DNA from 2 places in the Halomonas sp. OfavH-34-E genome. Region 1 is predicted to be linked to the other one. Evidence: predicted binding sites of a transcription regulator. Region 1 holds the regulator's gene; the other holds the start of a gene.
The links. Region 1 encodes FliA, which starts transcription of late flagellar genes. Its sites were predicted from a motif close to CTAAAGTTNNNNNNNNNNCNGCCGATA; they were not measured.
Positions count from the first base shown of each region.

Region 2: a site for FliA is predicted at 11,801-11,827, ahead of flgM (flagellar biosynthesis anti-sigma factor FlgM). Genes of this name have one in related genera too.

Region 1 is NZ_JAMXRY010000081.1:1,024-11,610, forward strand. Features, by position in the region: gene NH448_RS22255 (LysR family transcriptional regulator) at 1-698, opposite strand, end outside; gene dctP (TRAP transporter substrate-binding protein DctP) at 1,337-2,350, shown strand; gene NH448_RS22265 (TRAP transporter small permease) at 2,364-2,879, shown strand; gene NH448_RS22270 (TRAP transporter large permease subunit) at 2,883-4,187, shown strand; gene NH448_RS22275 (4-hydroxy-4-methyl-2-oxoglutarate aldolase) at 4,199-4,870, shown strand; gene ahpF (alkyl hydroperoxide reductase subunit F) at 5,113-6,669, opposite strand; gene ahpC (alkyl hydroperoxide reductase subunit C) at 7,006-7,569, opposite strand; gene NH448_RS22290 (RNA polymerase sigma factor FliA) at 7,791-8,492, opposite strand; gene NH448_RS22295 (flagellar protein FlhE) at 8,515-8,949, opposite strand; gene flhA (flagellar biosynthesis protein FlhA) at 8,952-10,587, opposite strand, start outside.
Region 2 is NZ_JAMXRY010000057.1:2,876-23,516, forward strand. Features, by position in the region: gene flgL (flagellar hook-associated protein FlgL) at 1-885, opposite strand, end outside; gene flgK (flagellar hook-associated protein FlgK) at 898-2,541, opposite strand; gene flgJ (flagellar assembly peptidoglycan hydrolase FlgJ) at 2,779-3,879, opposite strand; gene NH448_RS19620 (flagellar basal body P-ring protein FlgI) at 4,038-5,129, opposite strand; gene NH448_RS19625 (flagellar basal body L-ring protein FlgH) at 5,188-5,910, opposite strand; gene flgG (flagellar basal-body rod protein FlgG) at 6,007-6,789, opposite strand; gene flgF (flagellar basal-body rod protein FlgF) at 6,863-7,618, opposite strand; gene flgE (flagellar hook protein FlgE) at 7,678-8,934, opposite strand; gene flgD (flagellar hook assembly protein FlgD) at 8,991-9,686, opposite strand; gene flgC (flagellar basal body rod protein FlgC) at 9,691-10,095, opposite strand; gene flgB (flagellar basal body rod protein FlgB) at 10,135-10,551, opposite strand; gene flgA (flagellar basal body P-ring formation chaperone FlgA) at 10,804-11,577, shown strand; gene flgM (flagellar biosynthesis anti-sigma factor FlgM) at 11,907-12,212, shown strand; gene NH448_RS19670 (flagellar protein FlgN) at 12,209-12,658, shown strand; gene NH448_RS19675 (EAL domain-containing protein) at 12,783-14,600, opposite strand; gene NH448_RS19680 (SDR family oxidoreductase) at 14,734-15,480, opposite strand; gene NH448_RS19685 (fumarylacetoacetate hydrolase family protein) at 15,484-16,335, opposite strand; gene NH448_RS19690 (aldo/keto reductase) at 16,332-17,330, opposite strand; gene NH448_RS19695 (amidohydrolase family protein) at 17,327-18,118, opposite strand; gene NH448_RS19700 (RbsD/FucU family protein) at 18,118-18,552, opposite strand; gene NH448_RS19705 (L-fuconate dehydratase) at 18,549-19,871, opposite strand; gene NH448_RS19710 (FadR/GntR family transcriptional regulator) at 19,970-20,641, shown strand, end outside.

The DNA of each region.
Region 1 (10,587 bases):
AGACGACTGGACTGCCCCACCACCGGGCCCTTGAGGCCGTGCTGGGCGCGGAACACCGCCAGCGGCGACAGCACCCCGTCGAGCTGCTCGCTGCCGAAGGACACGTAGGCCTCCTGCTTGAGTTCTTCCATGGGCAGACTGTCGCGGCCGAACAGGCGGTGGCTGCGCCCGCAGTACAGCCGATAGCGCTGACGCGCCAGCACCTGACTGTCGAGGTTGTCCGGGCAACTCTGGGCCAGACAGATACCCAGCGCGCTCTGGCGTTGTGACAGGGCGTGCTGCACCTCCTGGCTCGACATGTCCTCGATTTCGAAGGTGATCTGTGGATAGCGACGATGGAAGGCCGCCAGCACGCTGTCGAGAAAGCGACACTGGATACCGGTGATAAAGGCCAGCGAGACGTGGCCGGCCACCTCCGGGTCCGACTCCCCCACCGAGGCCGCCAGGCGTGCCACATTGGCGTAGATATCCACCGCCTCGCGGTACACCAGCTGACCCGCCTGGGTCACCCGAAAGCGATGGCTGTCGCGTTCGATCAGCTTCTGGCCCAGCCGTTCTTCCAGCCGTTTCAGCGACAGGCTCACCGCCGGCTGAGACAGGTACAGGCGCACCGCCGCCTTGCTCACGCTCTCTTCCTGCACGATGACGATAAAGGTTCGCAGCAGGTTCCAGTCCAGGGTGTCGTGAATCGGCCGCATCACCGGCTCCTTTCATTTCTGTCAGCAAGAGGCGCTCGTGCGGACGATCTGTCCTCGCCGAAGGCGCCCTGATGTTGGCCTGTGTATGGTTGGCCAAGCTGTTGTCAGAGAATACACCGTCGGCCGTTGCCGGGCATGGGTTACCTCCTGCCAGCTTCGGCCTGGTCGAGGGTAACCGGCCAGGCGAGTCGATCCCTTCTTGCTGGAAAGAGCTGTTCTTCTGCTGAAAGGTGGCCGATAGGGTGTCGAAATTGTCGCCTGTTGCAATAACGACGATGGAGCTGGGTGGGCGTCTATACGAAGGAAGGTGTTTTCTATAGGTCGTTGTATTATATGGTTTATCAGGCGTTATTGGGGTTTTGTCTTATCATGTTTGGCGTAAAATACTTCGAGGTAATAGCCCTTTAATACGAGATTTTTCACAAGATAGTGCTCTTTATTTTTCTGGTTTTTATATTTTCATTTTGTTGTATAAATTCCGTAAATTCTACATATTAAAAATCGAAAAACTCGATCGGTGCCTTTCCATTGACCCCGGTGTGTCGGCCTGACTAGATTGAAGTGGTATCGAAGATCCTTCTGCCGGACGCATCCCGCCTCGGCCACGGATGATAACAACCATAAACGCGAGGAAGACCATGAATCGCTCCCTGTCCCGACTCTCCCGCTCCATCCTGACCGTGTCCGCGCTGTCGCTGTCTGCCCTGTCACTGTCGGCGCTGTCACCCGATGCCCAGGCCACCGATCTGCGCATGCTGTCGAGCTACGACCTGACCTCGGCCTACACCCGCGAAGTCGCCCAGCGCTATATCGACAAGGTCCAAGGCGCCAGCGACGGCGAGGTCTCCATCAGCCTCAATGGCCCCGACGTGGTGCCGCCGTTCGAACAGCTGCAGCCGGTCTCGGTAGGGGTGTTCGACCTGCTCTACACCCACGGCGCCTACCACACCAACACCACCGGAGTCGGTGCGGCCATGGACGGTGTCTTCGTCGATCCCGCCAAGACCCGCGAGTCCGGCCTGTGGGACTTCATCGACAGCCACTACAACGAGCTCGGCCTGAAGCTTCTGGCGATTCCGCCGCTCGGCTCCAGCGGTTTCCAGTACGTGCTCAAGGAGCCCATCGAAGGCTCGCCGGGCCTCGAGGGACGTCGTCTGCGCGGCAGCCCCACCTACACCAACGTGACCCAGGGCCTGGGTGGCACGCCGGTGCTGATGTCCAGCGGCGACGTCTACTCCTCGTTGGATCGTAACGTCATCGACGGCGCCGCCTGGGGCCTCAACGGCGTCGAGGATCTTGGCTGGCACGAGGTGGCGGGCTACTTCTCCAAGCCCACCTTCGGCCAGACCTACACCTACCTGCTGATGAACCTCGACACCTTCAATGGCCTCAGCGAGCAGGAGCAGTCGGTGCTGCTGGCCCAGGGCGAGGCGCTGGAAAGCGAGATCGCCGGGGTGCTCGACGAACTGGCGGTCGAGGAATGGGCGCGCCTGCGGGAGCTCGGCATGCACGAAACCGAGTTCGCCCCGGAAGACGCCGAGCGTCTCGACGAACTGGTGACCGAAGGCATCTGGCAGCTCGGCCTCGACAAGTCGCCGGAGGCGGTGGCCAAGATGCGCGAGATCGCCGAAAGCAACGACATGACCCCCTGATCGGATCGCTCCCATGCTGGCTACCCTTGCCCGTTGGCACGATGGCCTCACGCGATTCGGCTTCTACCTCGGCGGTGCCACCCTGTGTGGCATCGTCGTGTGTTTCTGGATCGAAGTGGTGGCCCGCTACTTCTTCAACGCCCCGACCCTGTGGTCGAGCTCCATCGTCGCCTACTGCCTGTGCCTGTCGGCCAGCCTGGCCATGCCGGAACTCGCCCGTACCCGTGGGCATATCGCCATCAGCGTGCTGCAGGACAGCCTGCCCGCCGCCCGTCGACAGGGCTTCGAGCGCTTCACCTCGCTGCTGACCGCGGCGGTGTGCGCGCTGGCGGCCTGGATGCTGATCAGCGAGAGCCTTCGCCAGTTGGCCAGCGGCACCACCACCGCCATGGGGCTCGATATCCCCAAGGTGTGGGTGTCGAGCTTTATCGGCTACGGCTTTTCCAACACCGCGCTGCACTTTCTGCGGCGCGCGCTGCTGCCCGCCACCGTCGAGTGGCCCAGCGACAGTCCACGGCAGGAGGCGTAGACGATGGAGTGGTATGTCACCCTGGGCCTGGCCGTCGCCCTGCTGATGGGGCTGTTCGCCCTCGGCGTGCCGGTGTTTGTGGCCTTTCTGGCGATCAACGTGGCCGGCACCTTCTGGCTGATGGGCAGCGCCGGCTTCGGCCTGTTTGCCAACAGCGTCTATGACACCGTCACCTCGGAGACGCTGACCACCATCGCGCTGTTCGTGCTGATGGGCGAGCTGCTGTTCCGATCGGGCTCCATCGACGTCATCTTCGATTCCCTCGACACCTTGATGGGGCGCATCAAGGGCCGCCTGTACTTCTTCGTGGTAGCCCTGTCGACGCTGTTCGGCGCACTGTCCGGCTCGGCCCTGGCGGTGACCGCCATGCTCAGCCGTTCGGCGCTGCCGACGATGCAGCAGCGTGGCTACGACGACCGTCTGTCGATCGGCCTGATCCTCGGCGGTGCCGGCCTTGCACCGATCATCCCGCCGAGCCTTCTGGTGATCATCATCGGCTCCATGGTCGACGTCTCCATCGCTCGCCTTTTGATCGCCGGTATCATTCCGGGCATGCTCCTGGCCGGGTTGTTCGTGACCTACGTGGTGGTGCGCATGATGCTGGACCCGTCGCGGGCACCGGCGGTGGACGACTCGGGCGGCGGCAACTGGCGCCAGCGCGGTCGGGCGCTGGCCAACATGGCGCCGTTCTCGATCATCATCTTCTCGGTGCTGGGGCTGATGATGCTGGGGGTGGCGACGCCGTCTGAGTCCGCCGCCACCGGCGTGCTCGGGGCCATTCTGGTGGCCTTCTACTACCGCAAGTTCAGCCTCAAGATGGCCGGCCAGGCGCTGCTGTCGTCGCTGTCGATCAGCGCCATGATCATCACCATCCTGGCCTGCTCCAAGCTGTTCAGTCAGCTTCTGTCCTTTACCGGGGCCACCTCCGGGCTGGTGGCCGCCGCCACCGCCATGGATCTGGACACCGGCCTGATGCTGCTGCTGTTGATGCTGATCCCGCTTATCGCCTGCATGTTCATCGACCAGATCGCCTTCATGATGGTGGTCATTCCGATCTACGCCCCGCTGCTCAAGGCCTACGGGTTCGACCCGGTGTGGTTCTGGACGCTGTTTCTGATCAACCTGGCGGTGGGCAGTCTGACCCCGCCGTTCGGCTACAACCTGTTCGCGGTCAAGGGCGGGGCACCCTCGGTGTCGATGCCGACCATCTACGCCGCCGCCTGGCCGATCGTGCTGTGCTTCCTGTTCGGCATGCTGATGCTGTACTGGGTGCCGGGACTGATCACCTGGCTGCCGAGCCTGATATAAGGAAAAACGCTGTGTACACCATCGCTGACCTGCCCGCCCCGCTGGACCCCGCCCGCCATCAGCGCCTGCTCGAGTGCGAGACCGCCACCATCGGCCACTTCCGCGAAGAGGGCTTCATCGACCCCGAGATCCGCTGCCAGCTCGACGAGGTGCGGGTGGCCGGGGTCGCCGTGACCCTGTCGCTGCCGCCGGGAGACGGCACCCTGCTCAACCACGCCATGCGCCTTCTGCGTCCCGGCGATGTGCTGGTGATCGATCGCCAGGGCGATCGTCGTCACGCCTGCTGGGGCGGGGTGCTGACCGAGGTCGGCTCGCACCTGGGACTGGCCGGGGTGATCATCGACGGCACCGCCACCGACCTTGCGACCCTGCGCGCAAAGCGCTTCCCGGTGTGGAGCCGCGGCGTCTCGTCGCTGACCACCAAGCTCGCCGACCAGGGCGGCGCCATGAACCTGCCGGTCAGCGTCGGTGGGGTGGTGGTATCCGCCGGCGACGTGGTGCTGGCCGACGAGAATGGCGTGGTGGTGCTGCCGCCCTCCGAGGTCGACGCGGTGATCGACCACACCCTGGAACTGCAGCGCCAGGAAGAACGCATCCTTGAGCGACTGGCCCAGGGCGAGTGCCTTCCGGACATCAGCGGAGCAAGTTCAATGGTCGAAAACCGGCTGACGCCGTCGAACTAACGACGCTGACGCCGTCGGCAAGCTGTCTTCCGCTGACATTCGGGTCGCGCAAGTGCCATGGTCGAACATCGACTGACACCATCGAACTGACATTGGTCTCTCCTGCACGACCAACAGACCAAAAAAAACCGCCCCGAAGGGCGGCAGGCTAGTCACGACCTTCCTGGTCGTGGACACCGCGGCCAGGAAAGCCAGACGGTGTCTTCAGGGAACACGGCTTTGTCGTGGTCGAGGGCTCGACCTTACTGACGAATCAGGTAGTCGAAGGCGCCGAGGGCGGCGGTGGCACCTGCCCCCACGGCGATGACGATCTGCTTGTAGGGCACGGTGGTGACGTCGCCGGCGGCGAAGATGCCGGGGACCGAGGTCATGCCATGGGCGTCGGTGATGATCTCGCCGCGCTCGGAGAGCTCGATCGGCGAGTCCTTGAGCCATTCGGTGTTGGGCACCAGGCCGATCTGCACGAACACACCTTCCAGCTCGACCTGCTTGAGCTCGCCGCTGGCGCGCTCTTCATAGCTCAGGCCGGTGACGCGGTTGCCGTCGCCGTTGATCTCGGTGGTGCGGGCACCGGAGATGATCTCGACGTTGGGCAGACTGCGCAGCTTCTTCTGCAGCACGGCGTCGGCACGCAGCTCGTCCATGAACTCGAACAGGGTCACGTGGGCGACGATGCCGGCCAGGTCGATGGCCGCCTCGACGCCGGAGTTGCCGCCGCCGATGACCGCGACGCGCTTGCCCTTGAACAGCGGGCCGTCGCAGTGCGGGCAGTAGGCCACGCCGCGGTTGCGGTACTCGGCCTCGCCGGGCACGTTCATCTCGCGCCAGCGGGCGCCGGTGGCCAGGATCAGCGTCTTGGCGCGCAGGCTGGCGCCGGAGGCGAAGCGCACCTCGTGCTCGCCGCCCGGCTCGCTTGACGGCACCAGAGCTTCTGCACGCTGCAGGTTCATGATGTCGACGTCGTACTGCTTGACGTGCTCTTCAAGCGCGGTGGCAAGCTTGGGCCCTTCGGTCTCCTGCACCGAGATGAAGTTCTCGATGGCCATGGTGTCGAGCACCTGGCCGCCGAAGCGCTCGGCGGCGACGCCGGTGCGGATACCCTTGCGCGCGGCATAGATGGAGGCGGCTGCTCCGGCGGGACCGCCGCCGATGGTCAGCACCTCGAAGGACTCCTTGGCGCTGATCTTCTCGGCTTCACGCTTTTCGGCGCCGGTGTCGACCTTGGCCAGGATCTGCTCGAGGGTCATGCGGCCCTGGTCGAAGGGCTCGCCGTTGAGGTAGACACTCGGCACCGACATGATCTCGCGGGCCTCGACCTCATCCTGGAACAGGGCGCCGTCGATGGCGTCGTGGGAGATCCGCGGGTTGAGAATGGCCATCAGGTTCAGCGCCTGGACCACGTCCGGGCAGTTCTGGCAGGACAGCGAGAAGTAGGTCTCGAAGTGCATGTCCGCGTCCAGCGCCTGGATCTGTTCGATCACCTCGGCGCTGGCCTTGGGCGGATGCCCGCCGACCTGCAGAAGTGCCAGCACCAGCGAGGTGAACTCGTGGCCCATGGGGATGCCGGCGAACACCACCCCGGTGGGGGCGCCATCACGATAAAGGGCGAACGACGGCGTGCGTGGGTCCGTGCCTTCGGTGGACAGGCTGATGTGGTCGCTGAGCGCGGCGATGTCGCTGAGCAGGCCGTGGAGTTCCCTGGACTTGTCGCCGTCATCGAGGGTGGCGACAAGCTCGAAGGGGCGGGTGACACGTTCGAGATAGGCTTTCAGCTGTTGCTTGAGAGAGTCGTCCAACATGACAGCGGCAATCCTGATAAAAATCGGAAAATGGTAGTCTGCGGCGGGAGCGTAGTGCCGGTATCGGCGAACTGGCCGATCATTGGGCCGCAGAATCCCCACCGGGCCGAAGGGCCCGATCTCGCATAAGCGACTGGTAGGACGACCGAGACGAACGACCCGGTGGGGAAAAGGGTGTCACCTCAGGGGTGACGGGCGCCTCTGGCGAGGCGCCGTGACTGCGACAAGGGACACTAAGGCTGAGTCAGCCAGCCTTGGCGCAGTCACATCTTGCTCAAGACACTTTCGGTCAAGTGTCAGATCTGGCGGACAAGTGTCAGATCTTGCGGACAAGGCTTAGATCTTGCCGACGAGGTCCAGGGACGGCGCCAGGGTCTCTTCGCCTTCCTTCCACTTGGCCGGGCACACCTCGTTGGGGTGGGCGGCGACGTACTGGGCAGCCTTGACCTTGCGCAGCAGCTCTTCGGCGTTGCGGCCGATGTTGCCGGCGTTGATCTCGACGATCTGGATCTTGCCCTCGGGGTCGATGACGAAGGTGCCACGCTCGGCCAGGCCGTCTTCCTCGATCAGTACCTCGAAGTTGCGCGAGATGGTCAGGGTCGGGTCGGCGATCATCGGGAACTGCAGCTTGCCGATGGTCTCGGAGCTGTCGTGCCAGGCCTTGTGGGTGAAGTGGGTGTCGGTGGAGACGCTGTAGATCTCGACGCCCAGCTTCTTGAATTCTTCGTAGTTGTCCGCCAGGTCACCAAGCTCGGTCGGGCAGACGAAGGTGAAGTCGGCCGGGTAGAAGAAGACGATGCTCCACTGGCCTTTCATGTCGTCGCTTGAGACGTCGACGAACTCGCCGTTGTGGTAAGCGGTGGCCTTGAACGGCTTGACTTCGGTGTTGATCAGGGACATTCCCGTCTCCTTTGAGCGATGGGTGTATTGTCTGAAGACAGGGCTCACCTTACGCAGAAACGAGCAATTGGATAAATTGAATGGTCCGATAATCCTGATAAGAGATGGCTATGGGGTGGCTGTTCCCTTTAGTCGGCCGCTCTTTCTAACCTTCCGTTTTTCCAGTGGTTTTCTTCTTTCGCTTTCTTCTTTTGTTTTCTTCGCTGAGTTGTCGAAGCGGCTCAGTGCTCGCTTAATCGCGCGCGCAGTCGGCTCACCGCCTGGCTATGGATCTGACACACCCGGGACTCGCTGACCCCCAGCACGGCGCCGATCTCCTTGAGGTTGAGCTCCTCCTGGTAGTAGAGCGCCATCAGCAGTTTTTCCCGCTCGGGCAGCTCGGCGATGGCGGCGACCAGCGCCTCGCGGCGTTCGCCGTCGAGCAGTTCGGCCAGCGGCGCCATGCTGATCTGGTCGCTGAAGCGATGCTCGTTGCCTTCGGCGAGCAATTCCTCGAAGGGCATCAGCTGGCCATTGTTGACGTCGCTCAACAGGCGTCGGTAGCTGACCAGGTCCATGTCCAGCGCCTCGGCGATCTCGTGTTCCTCCGGGGGGCGGCCGAGGCGCTGCTGCAGCTCGCGGGTGGCCTCGTCCAGTGCCCGGGCCTGGCGGCGTACGCTGCGCGGCAGCCAGTCGCGGCTGCGCAGTTCGTCGAGCATGGCGCCGCGCACCCGCTGGCTGGCGAAGGTCGTGAACTGGGCGCCCTGGCTTGCATCGAAGCGCCCCAGCGCCTCCAGCAGGCCGACGATGCCGGCCTGGATCAGGTCATCCAGGTCGACCCCGGCGGGCAGCTTGACCTGCAGCGCCAGGGCCTGGCGACGCACCATGGGGAGGTAGGCTTCGAGCTGGGACTGATGCTCCATTCTGCCTTGTGCGGTGTACATGGCACTTTCCTCTGGGACAGCCTCAACGGTGGTTGACGATCACGCTCATGCCGTCGACAACGAGCGGCGACTCACCATCCAGGAGACGAAAACGAAAGACGAAGGGGCCGGCAGCGTCGAGGCCGGCGAAGTGTTCGGTGCTGCCGTGGGCGGCCTTCAGGCGCAGGCAGCGCTGTCCATGGCACAGGCGACCCTGCAGGCGGGCGCCAGGCGCTGTGCGATAGCGCCACACCACCCGCTCGATCACGCCCTCGACGCTGGCGGAGGGCGGCGTCAGCGGTCGCGACGACTGGTCGAGCTGGCTCGAGGCGACGGTCATGCGCGGGGCGTTGGCGGTCCAGGCACCGGGGAAGCCCTGGGCGCCGCTGGCGATCAGCCACAGCGCCAGCAGGGAGAGTGCCGCCAGGCGTCTCGGCGCACACTGGGTTCTCCGGGCAAGGATCAAGGCTGGGAGCATGGTCACATCCCCCCGACCTGATGGGTGACGCGCAGCATGCGGTCGTCGGGGATCTCGGCCTGGGACATCACCACCAGATGGCGCAGACGGCGGCGCAGGAAGCGTGCCAGCACCGGGCGCAGGCTCGGGGTGACCACCAGCACTGGCGGCTCGCCGGTGGCCTCGTGGCGGCCCAGCGCCGCCTCGGTCTGGTCCATCAGGGTCTGGGCCAGACCCGGCTCCAGGGCGCCGTTGCCGTTCATGGCCTGGTGCAGCACCTGTTCGAGCTGGGGCTCGAGGCCGATGACGTTGAGCGATTCCTGGCCGGCGAACCACTGCTGGGTGATGGCGCGGCCGAGCGCGATGCGCACCAGGGCAGTCAGCTCGCTGGGGTCCTGCTGATGGGGCGCGTGCTCGGCCAGGGTATCGAGGATGGTGCGTAGATCACGGATCGACACGTCCTCGTCCAGCAACTGCTGCAGTACCCGGGTGAAGGCGGTCAGCGACAGCGCCTTGGGCACCACCTCCTCGACCAGCGACTTCTGCTCTGTGCTGAGCTTGTCGAGCAGCTTCTGCACCTCCTGGCGCCCCAGCATCTCGGAGGCGTGGCGGTGCAGCAGGTGGTTCAGGTGGGTGGCGACCACGGTGCTGGCGTCGACCACGGTGTAGCCGTAGACCTGGGCGCGTTCGCGCTGGCTGGCGTCGATCCACACCGCCGGCAGGCCGAAGGCCGGGTCCTGGGTCGGGGTGCCGTCCAGCTCGCCGGACACCTGGCCGGGGTCGATGGCCAGCCAGCGCCCGGGCCAGGCCTCGGCGCGGCCGATCTCGGCGCCCTTCAGGGTGACCCGGTAGGTGGAGGCCTCCAGCTCCAGGTTGTCGCGGATATGCACCACCGGTGGCAGGAAGCCGACCTCCTGGGCGAACTTCTTGCGCACGCTCTTGATCCGACCAAGCAGCTCCCCCTGTTGGCGCGCGTCGACCAGCGGAATCAGCCGGTGGCCGACCTCCAGGCCCAGGGTATCGACCAGCTGGACGTCGTCCCAGCTCGCCTCCGGGGCTTCCGGGGGGGGCGCCGGGGCGGTGCTTTCCTGCTCTTCGACCAGGCGCTTCTCGGACTGGCGGGTCAGCCACCAGGCCAGGGTCGCAAGCAGCACGGTAAACAGCAGGAACACCAGGTTGGGCATGCCCGGCACCAGGCCCAGCAGGCCCATCACCCCGGCCGCCAGGATCAGCACCTTGGGATTGACGAACAGCTGGCTGATCATCTGCTGGCCGACGTCCTGGTCGGTGTTGACCCGGGACACCGTGACGCCGGCGGCGGTGGAGATCACCAGCGCCGGGATCTGGGCCACCAGTCCGTCGCCGATGGTCAGCAGGATGTAGGTGCGGGCGGCGTCGGAGAAGGCCATGTCGTACTGCATCAGGCCGATCATCAGCCCGCCCAGCACGTTGACCACCATGATGATCAGGCCGGCCATGGCGTCGCCACGCACGAACTTGCTGGCGCCGTCCATGGAACCGTAGAAGTCGGCCTCCTGGGCCACCTCGGCGCGCCGTCGCTTGGCGTCTTCCTCGCCGATAAGACCGGCGTTGAGGTCGGCGTCGATGGCCATCTGCTTGCCCGGCATGGCGTCGAGCATGAAGCGTGCGCCCACTTCG
Region 2 (20,641 bases), on a different contig from region 1:
GACGTTGGTGTTCATGGTGTCGGCGGGGCCGAAGGTCACGCTGTCGCCGGTCGCAGGCGCGCCTTCAAGCTCCAGGCGCAGGCCACCCACCTCGACGCTGGTGCCTTCAGGGTCGTAGGGCTGATCTTCCAGGGCCGCTCCGGCGCTGACCCAGGAGCCATCGTCTTGTTCGACCTTGACGCTGTAGGTGGGAGCGTCGTCGGTACCACCGAACTCCACCTGGTAACGCTTGCCGTAGCCGGCGTCGCTGTTGTCGACCACATCGGGGCCGGCAAAGGTCACACTGCCGCTGTTGTCACCCTGCTCGGCCACGTAGCCCGCGCCGCTGGGCACGCTGGTGAAGATGTCGGCGCCGGTATCCCCCACCGACATAAGTCGCGAGGCGTCCACCTGCTGCTCGCGCACCTTGTCACCGCCCACGTACTCGATGCCGTTGCCGCTGTCGGTGAAGGGCTCGGCGCCATCGGCGTAGCCACCGAACAGGTAGCGACCGTTGCCGTCGGTGGCGTTGGCCTGACCGATCAGCGTCTCGTAGACGCCGCGCAGTTCACTGGCGATGGACTGCCGGTCGGCATCGCTCAAGGTGTCGTTGGAGGCCTGGATCACCAGCGCCTTGGCGCTGGCCAGGGCGTCGCTTGCGCTGTTGAGCACGCTTTCTTCCTGGGACAGGGCGTTGCGCGCGCTGACCCGGGCGTCGGTGTACTGCTGGGTCACCGCCTGGGCCTGGCTGACCGCCACCGCCCGGGACGCCGCCTGGGGGTCATCGGAGGGATTGACCACCCGCTTGCCGCTGGCGAGCTGCTGACTCAGGTGAAGAAACTCGGACTGCTGACGGTTGAGCGAGCTGACGCTCTGGTCGTACATGGTGACGGTGCTGATACGCATGCTCTGCTCTCCTTAGCCGCGCAGTCCGAGGATGGTGTCGACCACCGAGGTGGCGGTGTCGATGACCTTGGCGTTGGCCTGGTAGTACTGCTGATAGCGGATCAGGTTGGCCGCTTCCTCGTCCAGGTTGACCCCGGACTCGGACAGCTTCACCGCGCTCAACTGCTCGGTCAGCCCCTGCTGGGCCGCCAGATTGACCTGCACCACGTTGGTACGGTTACCCACGTCTCCGACCAGCGAGGCGTAGGCCTGGCTCAGGGTGGCGCTGCCGCCCACGCTCATCTTGTCCTGCAGCCCCTGCAGGGCCAGGGCGTTCTCGTTGTCGCCGCTGGCGCCGGTTTCCCCGGCGGCGGCGATCTTGTCGGGATCACTGATGGCGGTGTCGAAGCCACCCGCGGCGCGGCGCACCGGCTGCACCTCGAAGCGATCGCCGTCGGCCAGGGCGCTGGGGTCATCGATGCCGAGCGTCACGCCGCCAAAGGTCAGGGTGTTCTCGGTGGCGTCGAAGCTCGCGTCCACCGCCTCGCCGGTGTCCTTGCGGGTGACCTCGAAGGTCGGCGGCGAGGCCGAAGCGTCGCTGACCTTGACCTCGTAGTCGGCCGCCTCGAGGTCTTCGATCTTGTCGATGTTGAAGCTCGCGGTGACCGTGGCGCCGCCGCTGTTGGCGTCGTTGGCAAAGACCCGCGGTTTGCCGATGTCGAACATGTCGCCACCGCTCTTGCCATCCAGATCGTAGCCCTCGGCGTGCTGGGTATTGAAGGCGACCGCCATGGACACCGCCAGCTGGCCGATCTGGTTCTGGGTGCGATCCAGGGTCTCGGAACGGAACTGGATCAGCCCACCGAGCGAGCCGCCCTGGAGGCTGTCCTCGTCGAGTCGCTGCAGGCCGCCGCCGGGGTCCTGGTAGCCCACCACCACCCGCTGGGGATCATTGGCCGAGGCCACCGCCTTCAACTGGTAGGACTCGGTGCCGGCCACCAGCGGCTGTCCGCCGGGCAGGCTGACCCGATAGGAAGAACCGTCCTGCACCGTCAGCTCCACCCCGATACGCTCGCTCATCTCGGTGACCAGCTGGTCACGCTGGTTGAGCAGCGCATTGGGGGCCTCGCCGGTCTTGGCCTTGGCCAGGGAAATCTCGCGGTTGAGCGAGGCCAACTGCTCGCTCTGGTTGTTGATCTGGGTGATCTCGTCACGGATCTGGCTGTTGATGCCGTCCTGCATATCCTGCAGGTAGCTGTCGAAGGCGCGGAACTGGGCGCTCAGGGTGTCCGCCGCGCCCAGCACGCCCTGGCGGGCGGCAGGGTCCGAGGGGGCCGAGGCCAGGTCTTCCAGCGACGAGAAGAAGTTCTGCATCAGCGGTGCCAGACCGGCGTCCTGATCGGCCAGCAGGCTGTCGATCTGGTTGATCTGGGTCTGGTAGGCGTCCAGCGCCGAGCTAGAGCTCACCGCACCATTGAGCTGGTCGGCCACGTACTGGTTGAACTGACGCTCGATGTCGTTGACCTGGACGCCCTGGGTCCCGCCGCTGCCCTCGCCCAGCACCGTGATCTCGCGGTTGTAGCCCGGTGTATAGACGTTGCTGATGTTGTTGCTGGTGGTGGTCAGGGCGTTCTGGGCGGCATTCAGGCCGCTCAAGCCGATGGAGAACATGCTCATGGTGGAATTCCTTTCGCCGATAGCCTGTTTATCGGCCGAATGGCCGCTGGCTTGAGAGCCTCGGTGCCGCAAAAACCATTAATTTTCCGAGCGACTAGGCGCTGTCCGAAAAGTCGACGAGCGAAGGTTAGACAAGGCAAAAATCGGTGAGAAAGCGCAGTTTACGGGGTGTAAATGAGCATTTTGATCCGATTTTTAACGCCGTATTACCGAGCGCAGGCACTTTTCAGACAAGCCCTAGAAGACCTGGGTGGGGTTGGCGCTTATATCCGCCCTGGCCAGCCAGTCGCTGCCACGCTCACCCGCGGTGGCACCCGCATCCACCTTCTCGGCGGCACCGGTAGGCGATGCGCCGACATTCGCGGGTCGAGCCTCGCCGGCCGCCACGCGGGTGGCGCCTGCGCCGTCATCGATCGGGCCGAAGGTGTGCATCACCGCGATCAGCTTGGCGGCGTAGGCCGGGTCGGTGGCGTAGCCGCCCCGCTGCAGCGCGTGGGCCGCGGCCTCGGCGTCCGGCGCGGTGGTGACCTCGGCGTAGCGGGCGTTGTTGCTGATCAGCCTGGCGTAGTCGGTGAAGGCTTCCTCGAAGGAGCCGTAGACCCGGAAGTCATCGCGAATACGCTGGCGTTGGCCGTCTTCCACCTCATGGGTGGTAATACGGGTGGTGGGGCCGTCCCAACTGCTGCCGGCCTTGATGCCGAACAGGTTGTGACTGTTGTTGCCGTCGGCGGTGGCGATCTCGTGGCGGCCCCAGCCGGTCTCCAGCGCCGCCTGGGCCAGGATCAATTCCGCCGGCACGCCGGAGGCGCGGCTGGCGGCCTGGGCCGGGGCGGCCAGCTTGTCGAGGAAGGCCTGGACGTGGGCCGGGGTGTCGCGGGCCTCGCGTCCGCTGATGCGCTCTTCGGCCTGGGCGGTGGTCATGCCCTGGCTGACGGCGCCCAGCTCGTCGAGGAAGTTGGTCGGCGCCTCGACCTCGCTGTCTGCCGGCGCGTCCGCTCTCAGGGCGTTGGACAGCGGACGCGGCGTGCCACGGGGAATCCCCGCGATCAATGCCTCGACATCCTTGGCCTGGCTGGCCTCGGGGCCACGTAGCTGGGCCATGAGCTGGTCGGCCAGGCCGATGCCGCGGCTGGCCATGGTCTGGGACCACTGCTGGTCGAGCAGCGTCTGGTAGAACTGGGTCTGCTTCGAGTCGGTCAGGCCAGAAGACGGCACGGCGTCGCGCATGCTCTTCATCATCATGTTGATGAACATCGCCTCGAACTGGCGCGCCGCCTCCGCCGCCGCCGCCGGGTCCTGCTGGCGGGCGCTGGTCTTGAGTCGCGCCAGCCCCTGCATGTCCAGCGCGAAGCCGGCCTGGCCGACGCTGCCGGTGGCCCGGCTGGCGCCGGACAGGGCAGAACCCGAGAGGCCTGTTGTGGGCCCCGAAGCCAGCCCTGTTGTGGGCCCCGAAGCCAGCCCTGTCATGGGCCCAGATGAAAGATCAGAGATAGCCATCAGATGATCTCCAGCTCGGCTCTGAGCGATCCCGCGGCCTTGAGCGCCTCGAGGATCGACATCAGGTCGTTGGGGGTCGCGCCGAGGGCGTTGAGGGCGTCCACCACGTCGAGCAGATTGGCGCCTTCGACCACCTGCAGGGTGCCCTGACCCTCGTCGATGGTGATATCGGAGTCCGGTACCACCGTGGTCTCGCCGCCACGGCTGAAGGGCGCCGGCTGGCTGACGCCGAAGGCGGTGTCGATGACGATGGACAGGTTGCCGTGAGCCACGGCGGCGCGCTTTAGCGTCACGCTGCCGTTGAGCACGATGGAGCCGGTGCGCGAATTCAGCACCACCTTGGCCCGGGCCGGCATCGGGGTGACGTCGACGTTCTCGACACGGGCCATGAAGTTGACCCGGGAGTTGGCGTTGGTCGGCCCGTTCAGGGCGATGACCCCGCCGTTTCTGGCCGAGGCCACCGGGTAGTCGAAGGTGTCGTTGATCGCACGGACCACGCGCTCGGCGGTACCGAAGTCGGCCTGGTTGAGCTGCAGTTCCAGCACGCCGTCACGGCTGCCCAGCGCCAGCGGCACCGTCTGCTCGACCATGGCGCCACCGGCGATGCGCCCGGCCGCCTGGTGGCTGATCTGCACGCTGGAGCCGGCGGACTCGGCGCCGGCGCCGTTGATCAACAGGTTGCCCTGGGCCAGGGCGTAGACGTCGCCATCGGCGCCCTTCAATGGCGTCATCAACAGGGTACCGCCGCGCAGGCTGCGGGCATTACCGATGGAAGACACCACCACGTCGAGGCGCTGGCCGGGCTGGGCGAACGGAGGAAGGTCCGCGGTGACCATCACCGCCGCCACGTTGCGCAACTGCATGTTGGTGCCCGGCGGCACGGTGATGCCGAGCTGGGACAGCATGTTGTTGAGGCTCTGGCCGGTGAACGGCGCCTGCATGGTCTGGTCACCGGAGCCGTCCAGGCCCACCACCAGGCCGTAGCCCACCAGCTGGTTGTCGCGCACCCCGGCGAAGCTGGCCAGGTCGCGGACCTTCTCGGCGCGAGCCAGGTGGGAGAAGGCCGACAGCGCGATCAGCAACACCAGCATCAGGCTGCCGAGGGTCAGGGTGGGGCGACGGGAGACAGGGTTTCTCATCATGCTCGGCCTAGAAGGGGGAAACGTTCAGGAAGAACCGCTGCATCCAGCCCATGTGCTGCGCCTCGTTGATGTAGCCGTTGCCCACGTACTCGATGCGCGCATCGGCCACCGCCGTGGACGGCACGGTGTTCTGGGTGGTGATGAAACGCGGATTGACCACCCCGCCGAAGCGGATGAACTCGGTGCCCTGGTTGATCGCGATCTGCTTCTCGCCGCGCACCCTGAGGTTGCCGTTGTTCATCACCTCGATCACCGAGACGGTAATGGTGCCGGTAAAGGAGTTATTGGCCTCGGAGCCACCGCCGCCCTCGAAATCTGTATCGCCGTCGATCTCGAAGCCGTAGTCCATCAGTTCCTCCAGGCCTTCCGGCACCTGGGAGAAGGTCAGGCTGGAGCCGCCGTCACGGTCGGCGTTGGAGCGGGAGTTCTTGCTGGCGCTGACCTCTTCGTCCAGCACGATGGTCAGGATGTCGCCGACGCTGCGCGGACGACGATCCTCGAACAGCGGCTGGTAGCCCCGGGCCTTCTGGAAGATCGAACCATTGGCCACCGGCAGCGGCCGATCGGGGATCTCGATCTGCTCCTGCTCGCCCACCACCGAGGCGTGGGGAATCTGGGCGCAGCCGGCAAGCGTCAGCAGCACCAGGGCCAGCGTCAGCGTCGCCAGGCGCAGAACAGCATGAGCCCCACCGTGTGGCGCGCCAGATGATGAGGTCGTGTCAGGGTGCATGGCCGTCTCCAGTGCCACCGCAGAATTTATTATCAGAGTCGTGACTAGGCGCTATCCGAAAAGGGTCGATGAGCGCAGGCACTTTTCAGACAAGCCCTAGAGTTGTGCCAGGCGTGCCAGCATCTCATCACTGGTCTGCACCGCCTTGGAGTTGATCTCGTAGGCGCGCTGGGTCTGGATCATGCTGACCATCTCCTCCACCACGTTGACGTTGGAGGTCTCCACATAGCCCTGCAGCAGTCGGCCGGCACCGTTCATGCCCGGCATCAGTTCGTTGCGCGGCCCGGACGAGCTGGTCTCGAGGTACAGGTTGCCGCCGATGGACTGAAGGCCGGTGGCGTTGACGAAGGTGGAAATGGTGATCTGGCCCACCTCGTCGGACTCGCTGGTACCGGGCTGGGTCACCGAGACCACGCCGTCCTCGCCGATGTCCACCGACAGGGCGTTGTCGGGGATGATGATGGCCGGCTCCAGCGGGTAGCCGTTGGCGGTGACCATCTGGCCGTTCTCGTCGAGCTGGAAGCTGCCGTCACGGGTGAAGGCGGTGGTACCGTCGGGCATCAGCACCTGGAAGAAGCCCTTGCCGTTGATCGCCAGATCACGCGAGTTCTCGGTGGCCTCGAGCCCACCCTGGGTGTGCAGGCGCTCGGTGGCCACCGGACGCACGCCGGAACCGATCTGCATGCCCGAGGGCAGGCGGTCCTGGACGTTGTTCTGGGCGCCGGGCTGGCGCATGTTCTGGTACAGAAGGTCCTCGAACACCGCCCGGGACTGTTTGAAGCCGTTGGTCGAGACGTTGGCCAGGTTGTTGGAAATCACGTCCAGCTGGACCTGCTGGGATTCGAGTCCGGTCTTGGCCGTCCACAGCGACTTGATCATCGTTCTTCTCTCCCTCGGTCAGGAGGCTCCCCTGACCGCTCAATAATTCGGCCCTGGCCGTCGGTTGAAGGGGTCAGCCGTTCAACGACAGCAGGCTGTTGGCCTTCTGGGCGTTCTCGTCGGCGGTGCTGATCATCTTGGTCTGCAGCTCGTAGCGCCGCGCCACATCGATCATCGCCACCATGGACTCCACCGGATTGACGTTGCTGCCCTCCAGCGCCCCGCTGACCACCCGTACCTGGTCGGAGGCCGCCAGGGCGGCAGGCTCGCCATTCTCTCCGATGGAGCGAAACAGACCGTCGCCGCCACGGGTCAGCTCGCCGGGCTGCGGCTCGACCAGCTTGAGCCGGCCGATCTCGGCCAGGGCGTCGGGGTCCTGGCCCATGCCGATGGCGCTGATGGTGCCGTCGGCGCCGAGGAACAGCTCGGCCTCCAGCGGCACCTGGATCGGTCCGCCCTCGCCGATCACCGGGCGCCCAACCGAGGTCAGCAGGCCGTTGCCGTCCACCTGCAGGTCGCCGCGACGGGTATAGGCCTCGCTGCCGTCGTCGCTTTCCACCGCGAAGAAGCCGTCACCGTCGATGGCCACGTCCAGGGTGCGACCGGTACGGGTGATGGCTCCGGGGGAAAAGTCCGCTCCCGGGGTCGAGGCGGCGGTGGACACCCGGGTGTCGAGACGCGCCTCGCCCTCGACCGGCACCGCGCGCATGGCGTGAAGCTGGGCGCGAAAGCCCGTGGTCGAGGCGTTGGCCAGGTTGTGGCTGACCACCGACTGCTGCTCCATGGTCTGGCGTGCGCCGCTCATGGCGGTATAGAGCATGCGATCCATCTACGACTCCCCTGGAAGGTGTGAGAGGCCGCCGCCCGAGGCAGCGGCCGGCGTGGTCATCAGCGCAGGTTGATGGCGGTCTGCAGCACTTCGTCCTGGGTCTTGATGGTCTGCGAATTGGCCTGGTAGGCGCGCTGGGTGACGATCATGCTGACCAACTCCTTGGCCATGTCGACGTTGGAGGTCTCGATGGCGCCGGACTGGATGCCGCCCAGCAGGCCGGTACCCGGGGCACCGACCAGCTCCTGGCCGGAGGCGTCGGTGGCGGCCCAGGTGTTGTCACCGGCGGGTGACAGGCCCTCGGGGTTGCGGAAGCTGGCCAGGGCGATCTGGCCGGCCGGGCGGGTCTGCTCGTTGGAGTAGCTGCGCACTACGGTGCCGTCACTGTCGATGCTGATGCCGACCAGGGCGCCGGAGGTGTAGCCGTTCTGGTTGAGTGCGGTGGTGCTGGCGTTATTGCCGAACTGGGTGGAGCCGGAGATATCGAAGTCCAGCGTCATGTCATTGGCAGCGCCATTGAAGTAGTCGGCCGAGGCAAAGGTGACCGGAAACTTGCCATCAGCAGGGGTGACCAGTTGACCATTGGTGTCAAACTCCATGGAGAGGGTCTGCGCTGCGACAGGTGTCGCGGTCTCGTCCATCAACACCTTGCCATCCATTGCCATGGTGCCGGTCCATGTCTTCGCGTCCGTCTTCTGGTAGTAGACGGTGACATTGCGCGGGTTACCCAGCGAGTCGTAGGCGGTGAAGTTGTTGGAGTAGTGGTAGTCGACCGGGACGCTGGCGGAGCCGTCGGAGCCCGCCAGGGTGACGCTGTTGAGGTCTTCGCCGACAACCTTGCGCGAGTCTAGGTTGAAGGTGGTGGACACCTCGGTGGTGGCGCTGGCCGGCATCTCGTCGGCCTCGATCTGCAGCACCTCTGGCTGGCCGCCCACCTGGACCGCACCGGCGGCGTTGACGCCGTAACCCATGATGCGCGCGCCCTGGGCGTTCTGCAGGTAGCCGTCCGGGGTCATGGTCAGCTGGCCGTTGCGGCTGTACACCACCTGGCCGTTCTGCTCCATGCGGAAGAAGCCGTCGCCGCTGATGCCCAGGTCCAGCGGTCGGTTGGTGGACTCCAGGTTGCCGCCGCTGAAGTCCTGCAGCACGGTGGAGACCTTGGTACCCAGGCCGATCTGGGAGTTGGCGAAGACGTCGGCGAACTGCGCACTACCGCTCTTGTAGCCCACGGTCTGGGAGTTGGCGATATTGTTGCCCAGCACGTCCAGGCTGTCGGCGGCGGCGTTCAGACCACTCAGCGCTTGTGAAAAACCCATGTCACTCTCCTTATACGTTTCCCTGCGTCGATGACCCGACGGTCATCCTGCGTTCGCTACAGAATCTGGCGGATATCGCTCAGCGCCACCTGCCCGTAGACGGCACCCAGATCGAGTTGCACCTGGCCGCTGTCATCCGCCGGGGACACCCCGCCGACCTGGGCGTAGTTGAGCGCGGTCACCGCAAGCTCCTCGCCCTCGACACCGGTGGCCTCGATGCTGACGTGATAGGCACCTTCGGGGGCCGCCACGCCTTCACCTGTCATGCCGTCCCACTGGAACGACTCGGTCCCGGCGGAGGCCGGGCCCAGGTTGTAGCTGTTGATGACCTCACCGGACTCGTTGGTGATGGTCACCTTGACCTCCGCGGCGGGGCTTTCCAGCTCGACGCCAAAGGGCGTGGAGACCGGCGCGCCTTCATCGTTGTGGGCCATGACGATGCGATCCCCCGGCACCAGCACGCCCTTGCCGATCAGCCCGGTGGCCTGCAGCGCCTGGCCGGCGTTGATCTGGCCGGTGATCGACGACATGGTCTCGTTGAGAGACTCGATGCCGGACACGGTGTTGATCTGGGCCAGCTGCGAGGTCATCTCGCTGTTGTCCATGGGGTTGAGCGGATCCTGGTTCTGAAGCTGGGTCACCAGCATGGTCATGAAGTTGTCGCCGAGCTCGTCGGACGCCTGCTTGGAGCTGGCCTGAGCGGTGGCGGCGTTGACCGATTGGTAAACGCTTGCATCGATGGTGTTGGCCATGGGATCAGCCCTCGCCCAGGGTCAGGGTCTTGAGCATCAGCTGCTTGCTGGTGTTCATGACCTCGACGTTGGCTTGATAGGAGCGGGAGGCGGAGATCATGTTGACCATCTCGCCCACCGGGTCGACGTTGGGCATCGCCACGTAGCCGGCGTCATCGGCCAGCGGGTGCTCGGGGCGATACTCCTGGCGCAGCGGCGAGGGGTCCTCGACCACCTCACGCACACCGACGCCGCCGATGCCATCGCTGGCGGCGCGGGACTCGAACACCGCCTGGCGGGCGCGGTAGGCCTCGCCGTCGGGGCCGGCCACGCTGTCGGCGTTGGCCATATTGCTGGCGGTGACGTTCATGCGCTGGGCCTGGGCGGACATCGCCGAGGCGGAGATATCGAAGATCGAAAACATCGACATGGGGCGCTCTCCCTGCTTGGAAACTGAGATGGACCGGGCTTACTGCTCGGGCTGCATGGCCTGCTTGAGGCCCTGGATGCGACTGTTGAGGATCGTCAGCGCGGCCTGGTAACGCACCGAGTTGTCGGTGAAGGCGGCCCGCTCGCGGTCCATGTCCACGGTGTTGCCGTCGAGGCTGGCCTGCTCCGGCACGCGGTACTTGAGCTCGCTGCCGCCAAGCGACATGGCCTGGCCATGACCCGACAGGTGGTGACTGGACGTCCGCGCCAGGGCCAGACCGGGCTGATTCGCCCCCTTGGTCGCGGCTTCCAGGGCCTGGGAAAAGTCCATGTCGCGTGCCTTGTAGCCGGGGGTATCGGCATTGGCGATATTGCTGGCCAGGACCTTCTGGCGTTCCTGTCTAAGCGACAGGGCCTGCTGGTGAAAAGCGAGCGAGGCCTCGAGCTGATCGATCATCCCGGTGCGCTCCGTAAGCAAGGGAACAAAGAGACAAGGGGTTCGACGATGAAGAATACCCAGCCCCCTGTCTGCACAAAGCCGTGAACAGCCCCCATTACCACGCCCATTTCAGACCATGCGTCGATGCCGGCTTCTCTACACTGGTGTGCCATGGCCCTTGAATGGCCAGGCAAGCGCCCTTGAATGGCCAGGAAAGTGCCCTTCAAACGGCCCCGGGCGCTAAAGATCGCACCGACCACCGGTATCCCGATGTCTCGATCCTCATCTCTTGTACAAGCCACTGCTTCCCTGTCCTGGGTCATCGCCCGGGCGGCGCTGGTGCTGTGTGTAAGCTCAGGCTTTGCCGCCAGCGTCGCCCAGGCCAGCGGCCAGGCGGTCGATGACGGCGGTGTCGATGCGGGCACCGGCGAAGCGCTGACACGGGTGGAGAGCTTTCTGTTCGAGCAGGCCCTGGCCGACGGCGCCCGTCCGGGCGATCTGGAGATCCAGGTATTCCCGCCGGCGGCGAGCCTGGCCGACTGCCGCCAGCCCGAGCCCTTCCTGCCCCGGGCGGGGAGTCGGCTGGCCGGACGCGTCTCGGTGGGGCTTCGCTGCGAGGGAGAGCGCCATCGCAGCCGCTATCTGCAGGCAGAAATCACCCGGCTGGGCGAGCGACTGGTGGCGGCGCGGGACATCGCCCCCGGCGAGCGCCTGAGCGCGGACATGCTGACCAGCGAGCGCTTCGACGTAAGCCGTCTGCCGTCCCAGGCGCTGACCGATCCACAGGCGGCCATCGGTCAGATCGCACGACGCGGGATTCGCCAGGGTCAGGCGCTGTCGGCCCATCAGCTGACATCACCCAAGCTGGTGCGACGCGGCGAGCAGGTCGCGGTGGAAGCCAGTGGCCGGGGCTTTCGCATCAGCCGCCAGGGCGAGGCGCTGGAGGCCGGCGGCCTCGGCGATGTCGTGCGGGTAAGGGTGGATCGGCGCCAGATCCTCGACGCCCGGGTGGTCGAACACGGCCGGCTGGCGGTAACCTACTAGGACGTTGATGAAAAGTGCCTGCGCTCGGTAATACGGCGTTAAAAACCGGCTGGTGCGCCAGCCCGGTCAACATACTCATTTACTGCTAGTAAACTGCGCTGTCTCTCCGATTTTTGCCTTGTCTAACCTTCGCTCGGCGACTTTTCGTAAAACGCTCAGGACATGTCCACGAAGCGGCTGCGCTCGGCAATACGGTGTTAAAAATTTGGCTGGTGCGCCAGACCTAAAGTTCTTGTTCTTGCGGCCGATGATGTACATAGACGCAGACATTCGGATCAACGGCGACAGCCAGCGCCTGGTCCCATCGCCATTCTCGTGAGGCCTTGCCCGTGAAGATCGATTCGCAACATCCTCTGACCCGCCCCGCCCAAAGCGAGGGGCCGCAGCAGAGCGACAAGCTCCAGCAAAGCGAGACACAAAAAGCCGCTGGCGCCGGTGTCGAAGCCGGTGCCCAGGCCCACCTGAGCCGCCCGGCGGCGGACACCAGCCAGGACATCGACAGCGCCCGGGTCGAACAGATTCGTGACGCCATCCGCGAGGGACGCCTGGAAATCCATCCCGAACGCATCGCCGACGGCCTGATCGACAGCGTCCGCGACATGCTCGGCGATGGCTCAGAGGGCTCGCAGTCGTGAGTCTTGCCCGACTGCTCGACCAGCAGCGTGAGCGACTCGCCGAGCTGCTGGCCCTGCTGGGCGAGGAACAGGAGTGCCTGGTCCAGGGCCAGGTCGACAGCGAGGCGCTGGTGGCGCTCGCCGGCCAGAAGTCCGAGATCCAGCAAAGGCTTGCCGAGACGGAGGCGCGCCGCCATCAGGTGCAGTGCCGACTGGGCTACCCCGACGACCGCGAGGGCACCCTGCAAGCCGCCCGTGACGCCGGCTGCGAAGCCGCCTGGCAGGCCACCATGGCACTCGCCAGGGAAGTCTCCCGCGCCAATCTACGCTGTGGCGAACTGCTGGCCCTGCGCATGGAGCACAACCAGCGCATGCTCGACCAGATCCACCGCATCGCCAACGCCAGCGTCTACCAGCCCGACGGCCGCACCCGGCTGCAACCCTCTCGGCTCAACGTCTCGGCCTGATTTCCTGGTTCAAGGTCTTGGCTCGCAGCTTGGGCTCTCAGCTTGGACTCTCGACATCGGGCCTGACGCCTCCTCTCGGAAACACCTGCCCGACCCTGCCACCTTGGCGGCATCAATGCCTGGCTCAGATCGCTATCGCGGGATGCGCGCCGGAGGCCGCCCAGCCCACCAGGGCCTCGCTTTCCAGCGGCGCACCGACAAGACGTCCCTGAATCCGGACAAGCCCCAGCGCCTTGATGGTATCGAGCTGTTCGGCGGTCTCGACCCCGACCGCCACCGCGACGAACTCCAGCGCCTCGAGGCAGCGCATCAGCGCCGCCACGCTCTGGCGCATGCTGGTGGAGGGATCGGCCAGGGTCTTGAGGGTCTCCGGCCCCAGCTTGCCCAGGGTCACCGGCAGCGAGGCCATGCCGAACAGATCCACCGGGGAGCGGCCCAGCCCATCGACGCCGAGCCGCACGCCCAAAGCGACGATACGCCTTAACAGGTGGGACTGGCGGTGGCCCACCTCGAACAACCCCGCGCCATCCACCTCCAGGCACAACCAGTCGAGGCACTCGTGGCGATAGTGGCCGCCCGCCTCTTCCTGGGCACCCGCCTCCCCCTTCGCGCCAGACTCGCATAGCTGGCGCAGGTAGAGATCCAGGGCGCGGCCATCGAAGCCGGCCTGATCCAGCAGGCGGTGGTGAATGTTCACCGAGATATCCCAGTCACCCAGCTCGGAGCCGGCCTCGCGCCAGCGCCGGCGCTGGGCCACGACTTCCTTTAGCACCCAGCGATCTAGCCGGTCGACCAGCTGCATATCGGCAGCGAGCGCGACAAATTCTGCCGGCGCCACCTCGCCACGCTGGGGATGGCGCCAGCGCACCAGCGCCTCGAGCCCGCAGCAGCGCCGGGTGAGCAGATCGAACTGGGGCTGATACACCAGGAAGAACTGCTGATCGGGGAACATCAGCGCTTCCTGCAGCTCGTGACGGAAGCGCTGCTGGCGCTCCATCAGACGCTGCAGGCTGCCGTCGTAGAAGGCGAAACCTCCGGGCACGGCCTCTTCCAGCGCCTTTTCGGCGTGGGCCAGCAGCTCGCCGGTTTCCTCGCCGTCTTCCGGACACAGGACGATGCCGATGCGCGGCTCGATCAAGGCGGGCTGATAGCCGGGCAGGGTAAAGGGGGGTTCCAGCGCTTCGAGGCAGCGGTCGGCCACCAGTTGCATGGTCTCCGGCGTGACCGGATGCTCGAGCAGCACCCCCCAGCGTTCGCGATCGATCTGCACCACGCTGTCTTCCCGGCGCAGCACGTTGACCAGTCGGCGTCCGGCCCGGCGCGACACCCGCGACGCCATCTCGCCACCATGGTCCACCAGGATGCGCGACAGGCCGTGCAGCTCGACCAGCATCACGCCGAGGCGCTGACCAAGACGGTCGGCGCGATCGAAGGCGTGGGACAGGCGGTCCTCGAAGATCCAGGTACTGGCCACGTTGCCGATATCGGCATGGCGGCGATCCAGTACCGCGTCGGCGTCGGCGTCGAGATCGACGAAGGTGACCAGCCACATCAGCGGATCGGTGCCGCTGTCCAGAGACGCATCGGCGCCTCGGTCGAAGGCCACGCAGGACATCAGCCCCAGCCGGGCGCTGGCGCTGTCATCCACCGCAAGCCAGGCCTGCTGCCAGTCCTCGCCGGGTGACAGGGTATGGTAGCTGCCCCGCTCCCCCAGCAGATTGACGAAGGGGCGAAACAGCTCGTTGAGGTTGCGGCCCTGCAGCTCGCCACCGGTGGGACAGGCCAACTCCGTCAGCGCAGTGTTGGCCCATAAAAGGCGGTCGTTGGCATCGATCAGCGCCAGCCCCACCGGGGCGCGGTCAAGCACCAGCCCCGCCACCACCGATGGATGCCGGGCGACCTTGCCGGCGGAAGCCGCCTGCAACAGCGTCGTCGGGCCCAAGCCCGCTGATCGATCCTTAGCCATGAGCCCTGCCCAGATAGAGGTAAGCGGTGCGCATTACCTAATATAACCACTATCGGCTAGGCCGGCGTACTCTTGAGGACCGACATGAACGTTTTTCACATGAACAGGACTAGCGCGGACGCAGGCGCAGGGCGTCCATGCCACCATCCACCGGCAGACAGACCCCCACCGTCGAGCGATTGGCGGGATCGGCCAGATAGGCCACCGCCTGAGCCACCTCGGCGGCGGCGACCAGCCGTCCGTGGGGCTGGCGGGCCTCCAGCGCGGCACGCTCGGCCTCGGGGTCAGGCGCCTGCGCAAGCAAGCGGCCGATCCAGGGGGTATCCGCGGTGCCGGGCGAGACACAGTTGACCCGAATGCCCTGTTGCAGGTGATCGGCCGCCATGGCTCTGGTCAGGGCCAGCACGGCGCCCTTGGTCGCCGAGTACAGGGCCCTCTGCTGAATCCCCGCGGTGGCGGCGATGGACGCCATATTGACGATGGCGGCGGCGTCCGACTCGCGCAGATGAGGCAGCGCCGCCCGAGACACCCGCGCCATGCCGGCGACGTTGACCTCCCAGGCGCGCGCCCACTCCTCGTCCGGGTTGCCCGCGACGTCGCCCTGGGCGCCGATGCCCGCGTTGTTGACCACGATGTCGATACGCCCCAGCGCACTGGCGACCGCCGTTACCGCGCGCTCTACCTGCTCGCTGCTGGCGACATCGCACGCTTCCCAGTGGTGTTGATTGGCGGGATCTTCGCGATCCAGTACGGCGACGCGGGCGCCCTCACTGGCCAGGCACTCGGCGATCGCCGCACCGATGCCCGAGGCGCCACCGGTGACGATGGCCACCCGTCCTTCGAATCGAGCTGTCATGGATTAGCCCTCCCAGGCACGAAATGTCTGACGCTGGCGGCCCAGGCCGTCGATCTCCACCTCGACCACGTCGCCCGGCTTGAGGTAGTCGAAGCGCCCCGAGACCGCTACCCCTTCGGGGGTTCCGGTAGAGATGACGTCGCCGGGCTCGAGCTGCATGTACTGCGACAGATCACGCACGATCTCGGCGCAGCCGAAGATCATGTCCGAGGTGCGGGAGTCCTGGCGTGGCTCGCCGTTGACCCAGGAGCGCAGGCCCACATCGGCGGGATCGAAGGCGTCGGCGGTCACGATCCAGGGGCCCAGTGGCATATAGCCCGGGCTGCACTTGCCCTTGCTCCACTGGCCGCCGGAGACCTCGAGCTGGAACTTGCGCTCCGACAGGTCGTTGGCGAGCACATAGCCTCCGATATGACTGGCCGCTTCCTCCAGCGAGTCGCAGTAGCTGGCGGTGCTGCCGATCACGATGGCAAGCTCGACCTCCCAGTCGGTCTTTTCCGAACCGCGCGCGATGGTGACGGTATCGTCGGGGCCGGCGACGGTGTTGGGCGTCTTGAAGAAGACGATGGGTTGCTTCGGCGGCTCGGCGCCGGACTCGGCGGCGTGGGCGGCGTAGTTCTGACCGATACAGATCACCGAGCCCACCGCCGCCACCGGCGAGCCGTGGCGAACCTCGTCGGCAAGCTCGACGGCGGTCAGCCGTCCGGCGTCCAGCAGCTGGCGAAGACGCGCCACGCCGTTGTCCTTCCAGAAGCCTGGCCCGAAGTCGCCCACCGGCGAGGCGTCGTAGAGCACGCCCTCGACCTCGACCAGCGGCATCTCGTTACCCATCGTTCCACGGCGCAACAGCTTCATGTGTTCTCCTTCAGCAGGCCTCGCGCCTGCAGTTCGTTCCAGAAGGCCTCGGGGATATCGCACGAGGCCAATGCATGATTTCGCTTCACCTGCTCAGGCGAGCGCATTCCGGCCATGACGTTGACCACGGCGGGGTGGCGCCACGGGAAGGCAAGCGCCGCCGCCGGCAGGCTGACGCCGTGGGCTCGCGCCACCGCGGCGAGTTCGCGGGCACGTTCGAGCACCGCCTCTGGTGCCTGGCCGTACTCGTACCAGGCGTCGGCGGGAGGCTCGTCACGCGCCAGCAGGCCCGAATTGAAGGCGCCGACGGCGACGACACCGACCTGACGTTCCAGGCAGGCGGTCATCAGTCCTGTCTGTTCCTGCTCCAGCAGGGTGTAGCGACCGGCCAGCATGATCAGGTCAGGCCTGGCCTGGTCGACGAAGCGCTTGAGCATGCCGGCGTCCTTTGAGCCCACGCCCCAGGCCGCGATCCTGCCCTGCTCGCGCAGGCGTTCGAGCTCGGGGACGGCCCCTGTCAGGGCTTCCTCGAAGCGATCCGTGGGCTCTTCCGGGTCATGGATCCAGAGGATGTCCACCGACGCCATGTCGAGGCGCGCAAGCGAGGCCTCCAGGCTCTGCCTGACGCCATCGGCGGTGTAGTCACGTCGCCGGGTCAGGTCATCGGCCACGTGGAAGCCGTTGGCCTCGTCGCTGCCCTGCGGGGCAGGGTTGGGCTCCAGCAGGCGCCCCACCTTGGTGGAGATGACGTAGTCGTCCGGCGAACGGCCCTTGAGCGCCTTGCCCAAGCGCTGCTCGGACAGCCCGAGCCCGTAGTGCGGGGCAGTGTCGTAAAACCGCAGCCCCAGCTCCCAGGCGGTGTCCACGGCGGCCAGGCAGTCCTGTTCGGGGGTGACCTTGCCCATGTTGCCGAACTGCGCCGCACCGACGCCGAGGCCTTCGAAGGCACGGCGCAGCTTGGGTGGCAGACGGCTGGCGATCGGCGATGTCGTCATCGGGCATCTCTCCTGTGATAGATGTTCAAGGCGTTGTCCTCGGCAACGGCCTGGCGCTTTTCTGCGGGCACCCGCGCCAGCACCCGCTCGCACCAGTCCTTCGGGTCCTGACTGATCGGGCTGTCGCTGCCGAGCAGGCAGCGCTCGGCACCGAAGGTCTCGAGGGCGACGTCGACGATGTCCGCGGCGTGGCGCTCGAGTTCGTCGGCGTCGCGGCACTCCGCCGGCAGCCCGGACAGCTTGCAGTGGACCCTGTCGAGTTCGGCCAGGCGCGCCAGATTGCGCTTCCAGGCGTCTCGCACGACGCCATCACGCGGGTTCGGCTTGCCCATATGGTCGAGCACCACCGTCAGCTCCGGCACCTGCTCGAGCAACGCCAGCAGGCGCGGCAGCTCTCGGTCCCTGACGCAGGCATCGAAGGGCAGGCCCCAGTCGGCCAGACGCTTCAGGCCCTCGACCAGGGCGGTCGAATCAAACAGCTCGCGGTCCTGCAGCAGGCGTCTGACGCCGACCACCTGGGGCACCTCGGCCAGACTCGCCAGCGCCCGCTCGGCCTGGGGAAGCTCCAGCGCGACGCTCGCCACCACGCCGTGAACCCGCGGGTTCTGCTCGGCCAGCGAGATCAGCCAGGCGGCTTCCTCGGCGGGGTCCGGGGCGTCGGCCTCGACCAGCACGTAGCGGCGGTCCTGGCCATCGGGAATCGGTGCCCTGGCGGGCAGGCCCGCATCGGCGAGCCAGGGAATCCGTACCGCACCGGTATCCCAGACGTGAAGGTGGGTATCGATCATCACGGAACGCCTATCGTCAGCAGAAAGTTGGAGTAGGGGCGGCACTCGCCGGTGGCCACCACCAGGCACACCTCTGGGCCGCGGCAGGCGTCATAGAAGGCCCAGCGATCCAGGCTCGACCAGGCGATCTGCTGGCCTCCCCCATGGCGGTGGTCGGCCAGCCGCTGGCGGCACTCGACCACCGATTCCGAGGCGCCGCCCTCGGCGTCGGCCATGTAGGTGACCTCTTCCACGAACACCGCCTGGGCCAGCGTCTCCATCACCGACAGCACCGGCACCATGCCCTCGCACAGGTTGAGGTAGACCCGGCTCGCCGCTGGCGGCGCACCGGTCGAATGCGGATAGAGCGCGTCGGCCACCAGCACCCTGGCGCCATGACCGGCGGCGGCCAGGCCCTTGAGCAAGGGCGGATTGAGCAATGGGCCGCGGATCATGCCGGCACCGCCTGGCGCCGACGGGTCCACTCGGTGCCGTTCGGCCAGGCCCAGGCCGCCAGCGTCTCGGCCTTGATCTCGGCGGAATACCCCGGCTCACGCGGCAATGTATAGGCGCCATCTCGCACGACGCAGGGGTCGACGAAGTGTTCGTGCAGGTGATCGACGAATTCGGCCACCCGACCGTCCACGGGCCCCGACACCGCGATGTGGTCGATCATCACCAAATGATTGACCAGCTCGCACAGCCCCACCCCGCCGGCGTGGGGGCAGACGGGCTTGCCGAACTTCCTGGCCATCAGCAGCACCGGGATGATCTCGTTGACGCTGGCAAGACGGCAGGAGTCGATCTGCACGTAGTCGACCGCGCCGGCCTGCAGCAACTGCTTGAACAGCACCCGATTCATGCCGTGCTCGCCGGTGGCGACGCCGATGCCGAGCGGGCGCACGCCATCGCCGATGCTGCGGTGCCCCAGCACGTCATCCGGGCTGGTGGGCTCCTCGATCCACAAAAGGTCGTGATGGGAAAGCGCCTCGACCCGCTCGATGGCCTCGGGCACCTCCCAGATCTGGTTGGCGTCGATCATCAGCGCCACGTCGGGGCCGATCACCGAGCGGGCGATCCCCAGGCGACGCTCGTCGTCCTCGGGATTGGCGCCGACCTTGAGCTTGATATGGCGGTAGCCCTCGTCCATCGCTTCCCGGCACAGGCGGGCCAGCTTCTCGTCCGAATAGCCGAGCCACCCCGCCGAGGTGGTGTAGCAGGGAAAGCCCTGCTCGCTCAGCTCGGCGATGCGCTCCTGTTGGAAGGGCCGCTGTTCCTTGAGCATCGCCACCGCTTCCTCGGCGCTCAGCACGTCACCCAGGTAGCTGAGATCCAACTGCTCGACGAGCACCTCCGGCTCCATCTCGCAGACCAGACGCCACAGCGGCACTCCCGCATGCCGGGCGGCCAGGTCCCAGACGGCGTTCATCACCGCCGCCCGCGCCAGGTGCACCACCCCCTTGTCCGGGCCCAGCCAGCGAAGCTGCGAATCCGCGGCCAGTTCACGATAGATCGCCCCCGGGAACCGGCAGACCTCGGCCGCGTCCCGGCCGACCAGCGGCTGGGCGAGGGCCTCCATGGCCTGCAGGCAGATCTCGTTGCCGCGACCGATGGTGAAGGTGAAGCCGCACCCATAGAGCGCGCGGTCATCGGTGACCAGCCTGAGATAGGCCGCCGAGTAGTCGGCGTCCTTGTTGACCGCGTCGGAGCCGTCGCTGCTGTCCGAGGTGGGAAAACGCAGATCCACCAGTTCGATTGAGGTGATGACGGACACGTATCGTCCTCCAGATTCATCAGATGTATTAAAGTGCTGCCGAAGTTTTCGATAGAATGGCGGGATTCGATCACCCCTTCCGAGCCGGAGCCCCTGCCATGACGCCGCCGCCCCCGTCCGACAGCGACCAACGCCGCCCCTCCCAGTACGAGGTGGTGGTGCAAGGCATCCAGGAGATGATCGTCTCCGGTGAAATCGCTTCCGGCGACCGCCTGCCTGTCGAGTCGATCCTCGCCACCCGCTTCGCTGTCTCGCGCAGCTCGCTGCGTGAAGGGGTCAGGGCGCTGGTCGCCATGGGCATCCTCGAGACCCGCCAGGGCTCCGGCACCACCGTCACCTCGCTGGACCCGGGGCTGCTGCTGAAGCCCCTGGAGTTCTGGGCGGGCATCCAGGCCGGGACCTCGTCCCGCGACCTGCACAATGTGCGCCAGGCGCTGGAGGTGGAGGCCGCGGCGGTGGCGGCGCTGCGCCGAACCGACGAGGACATCGAGCGCCTGAAGGCCGTACTGGCCGAGGCCGAGCCCGCCATCCAGGCGCTGGACCACGAAGGCGCCATGGCCGCCGACCTGGAGTTCCACCTCAGCCTGGCGAGGATTTCCCGTAACCCCGTGCTGGTCGCCCTGCTCGAGGCACTGTCGCGGCCGACCCTGCGGATGCGGCTGTGGCAATCGATCCACCTCGGCGGTCGTATCGCCATCACCCACCAGGAGCACCTGGCCATCCTCAATGCCGTCGTCGCCGGCGACCCCAGGGGCGCCCATGCCGCCATG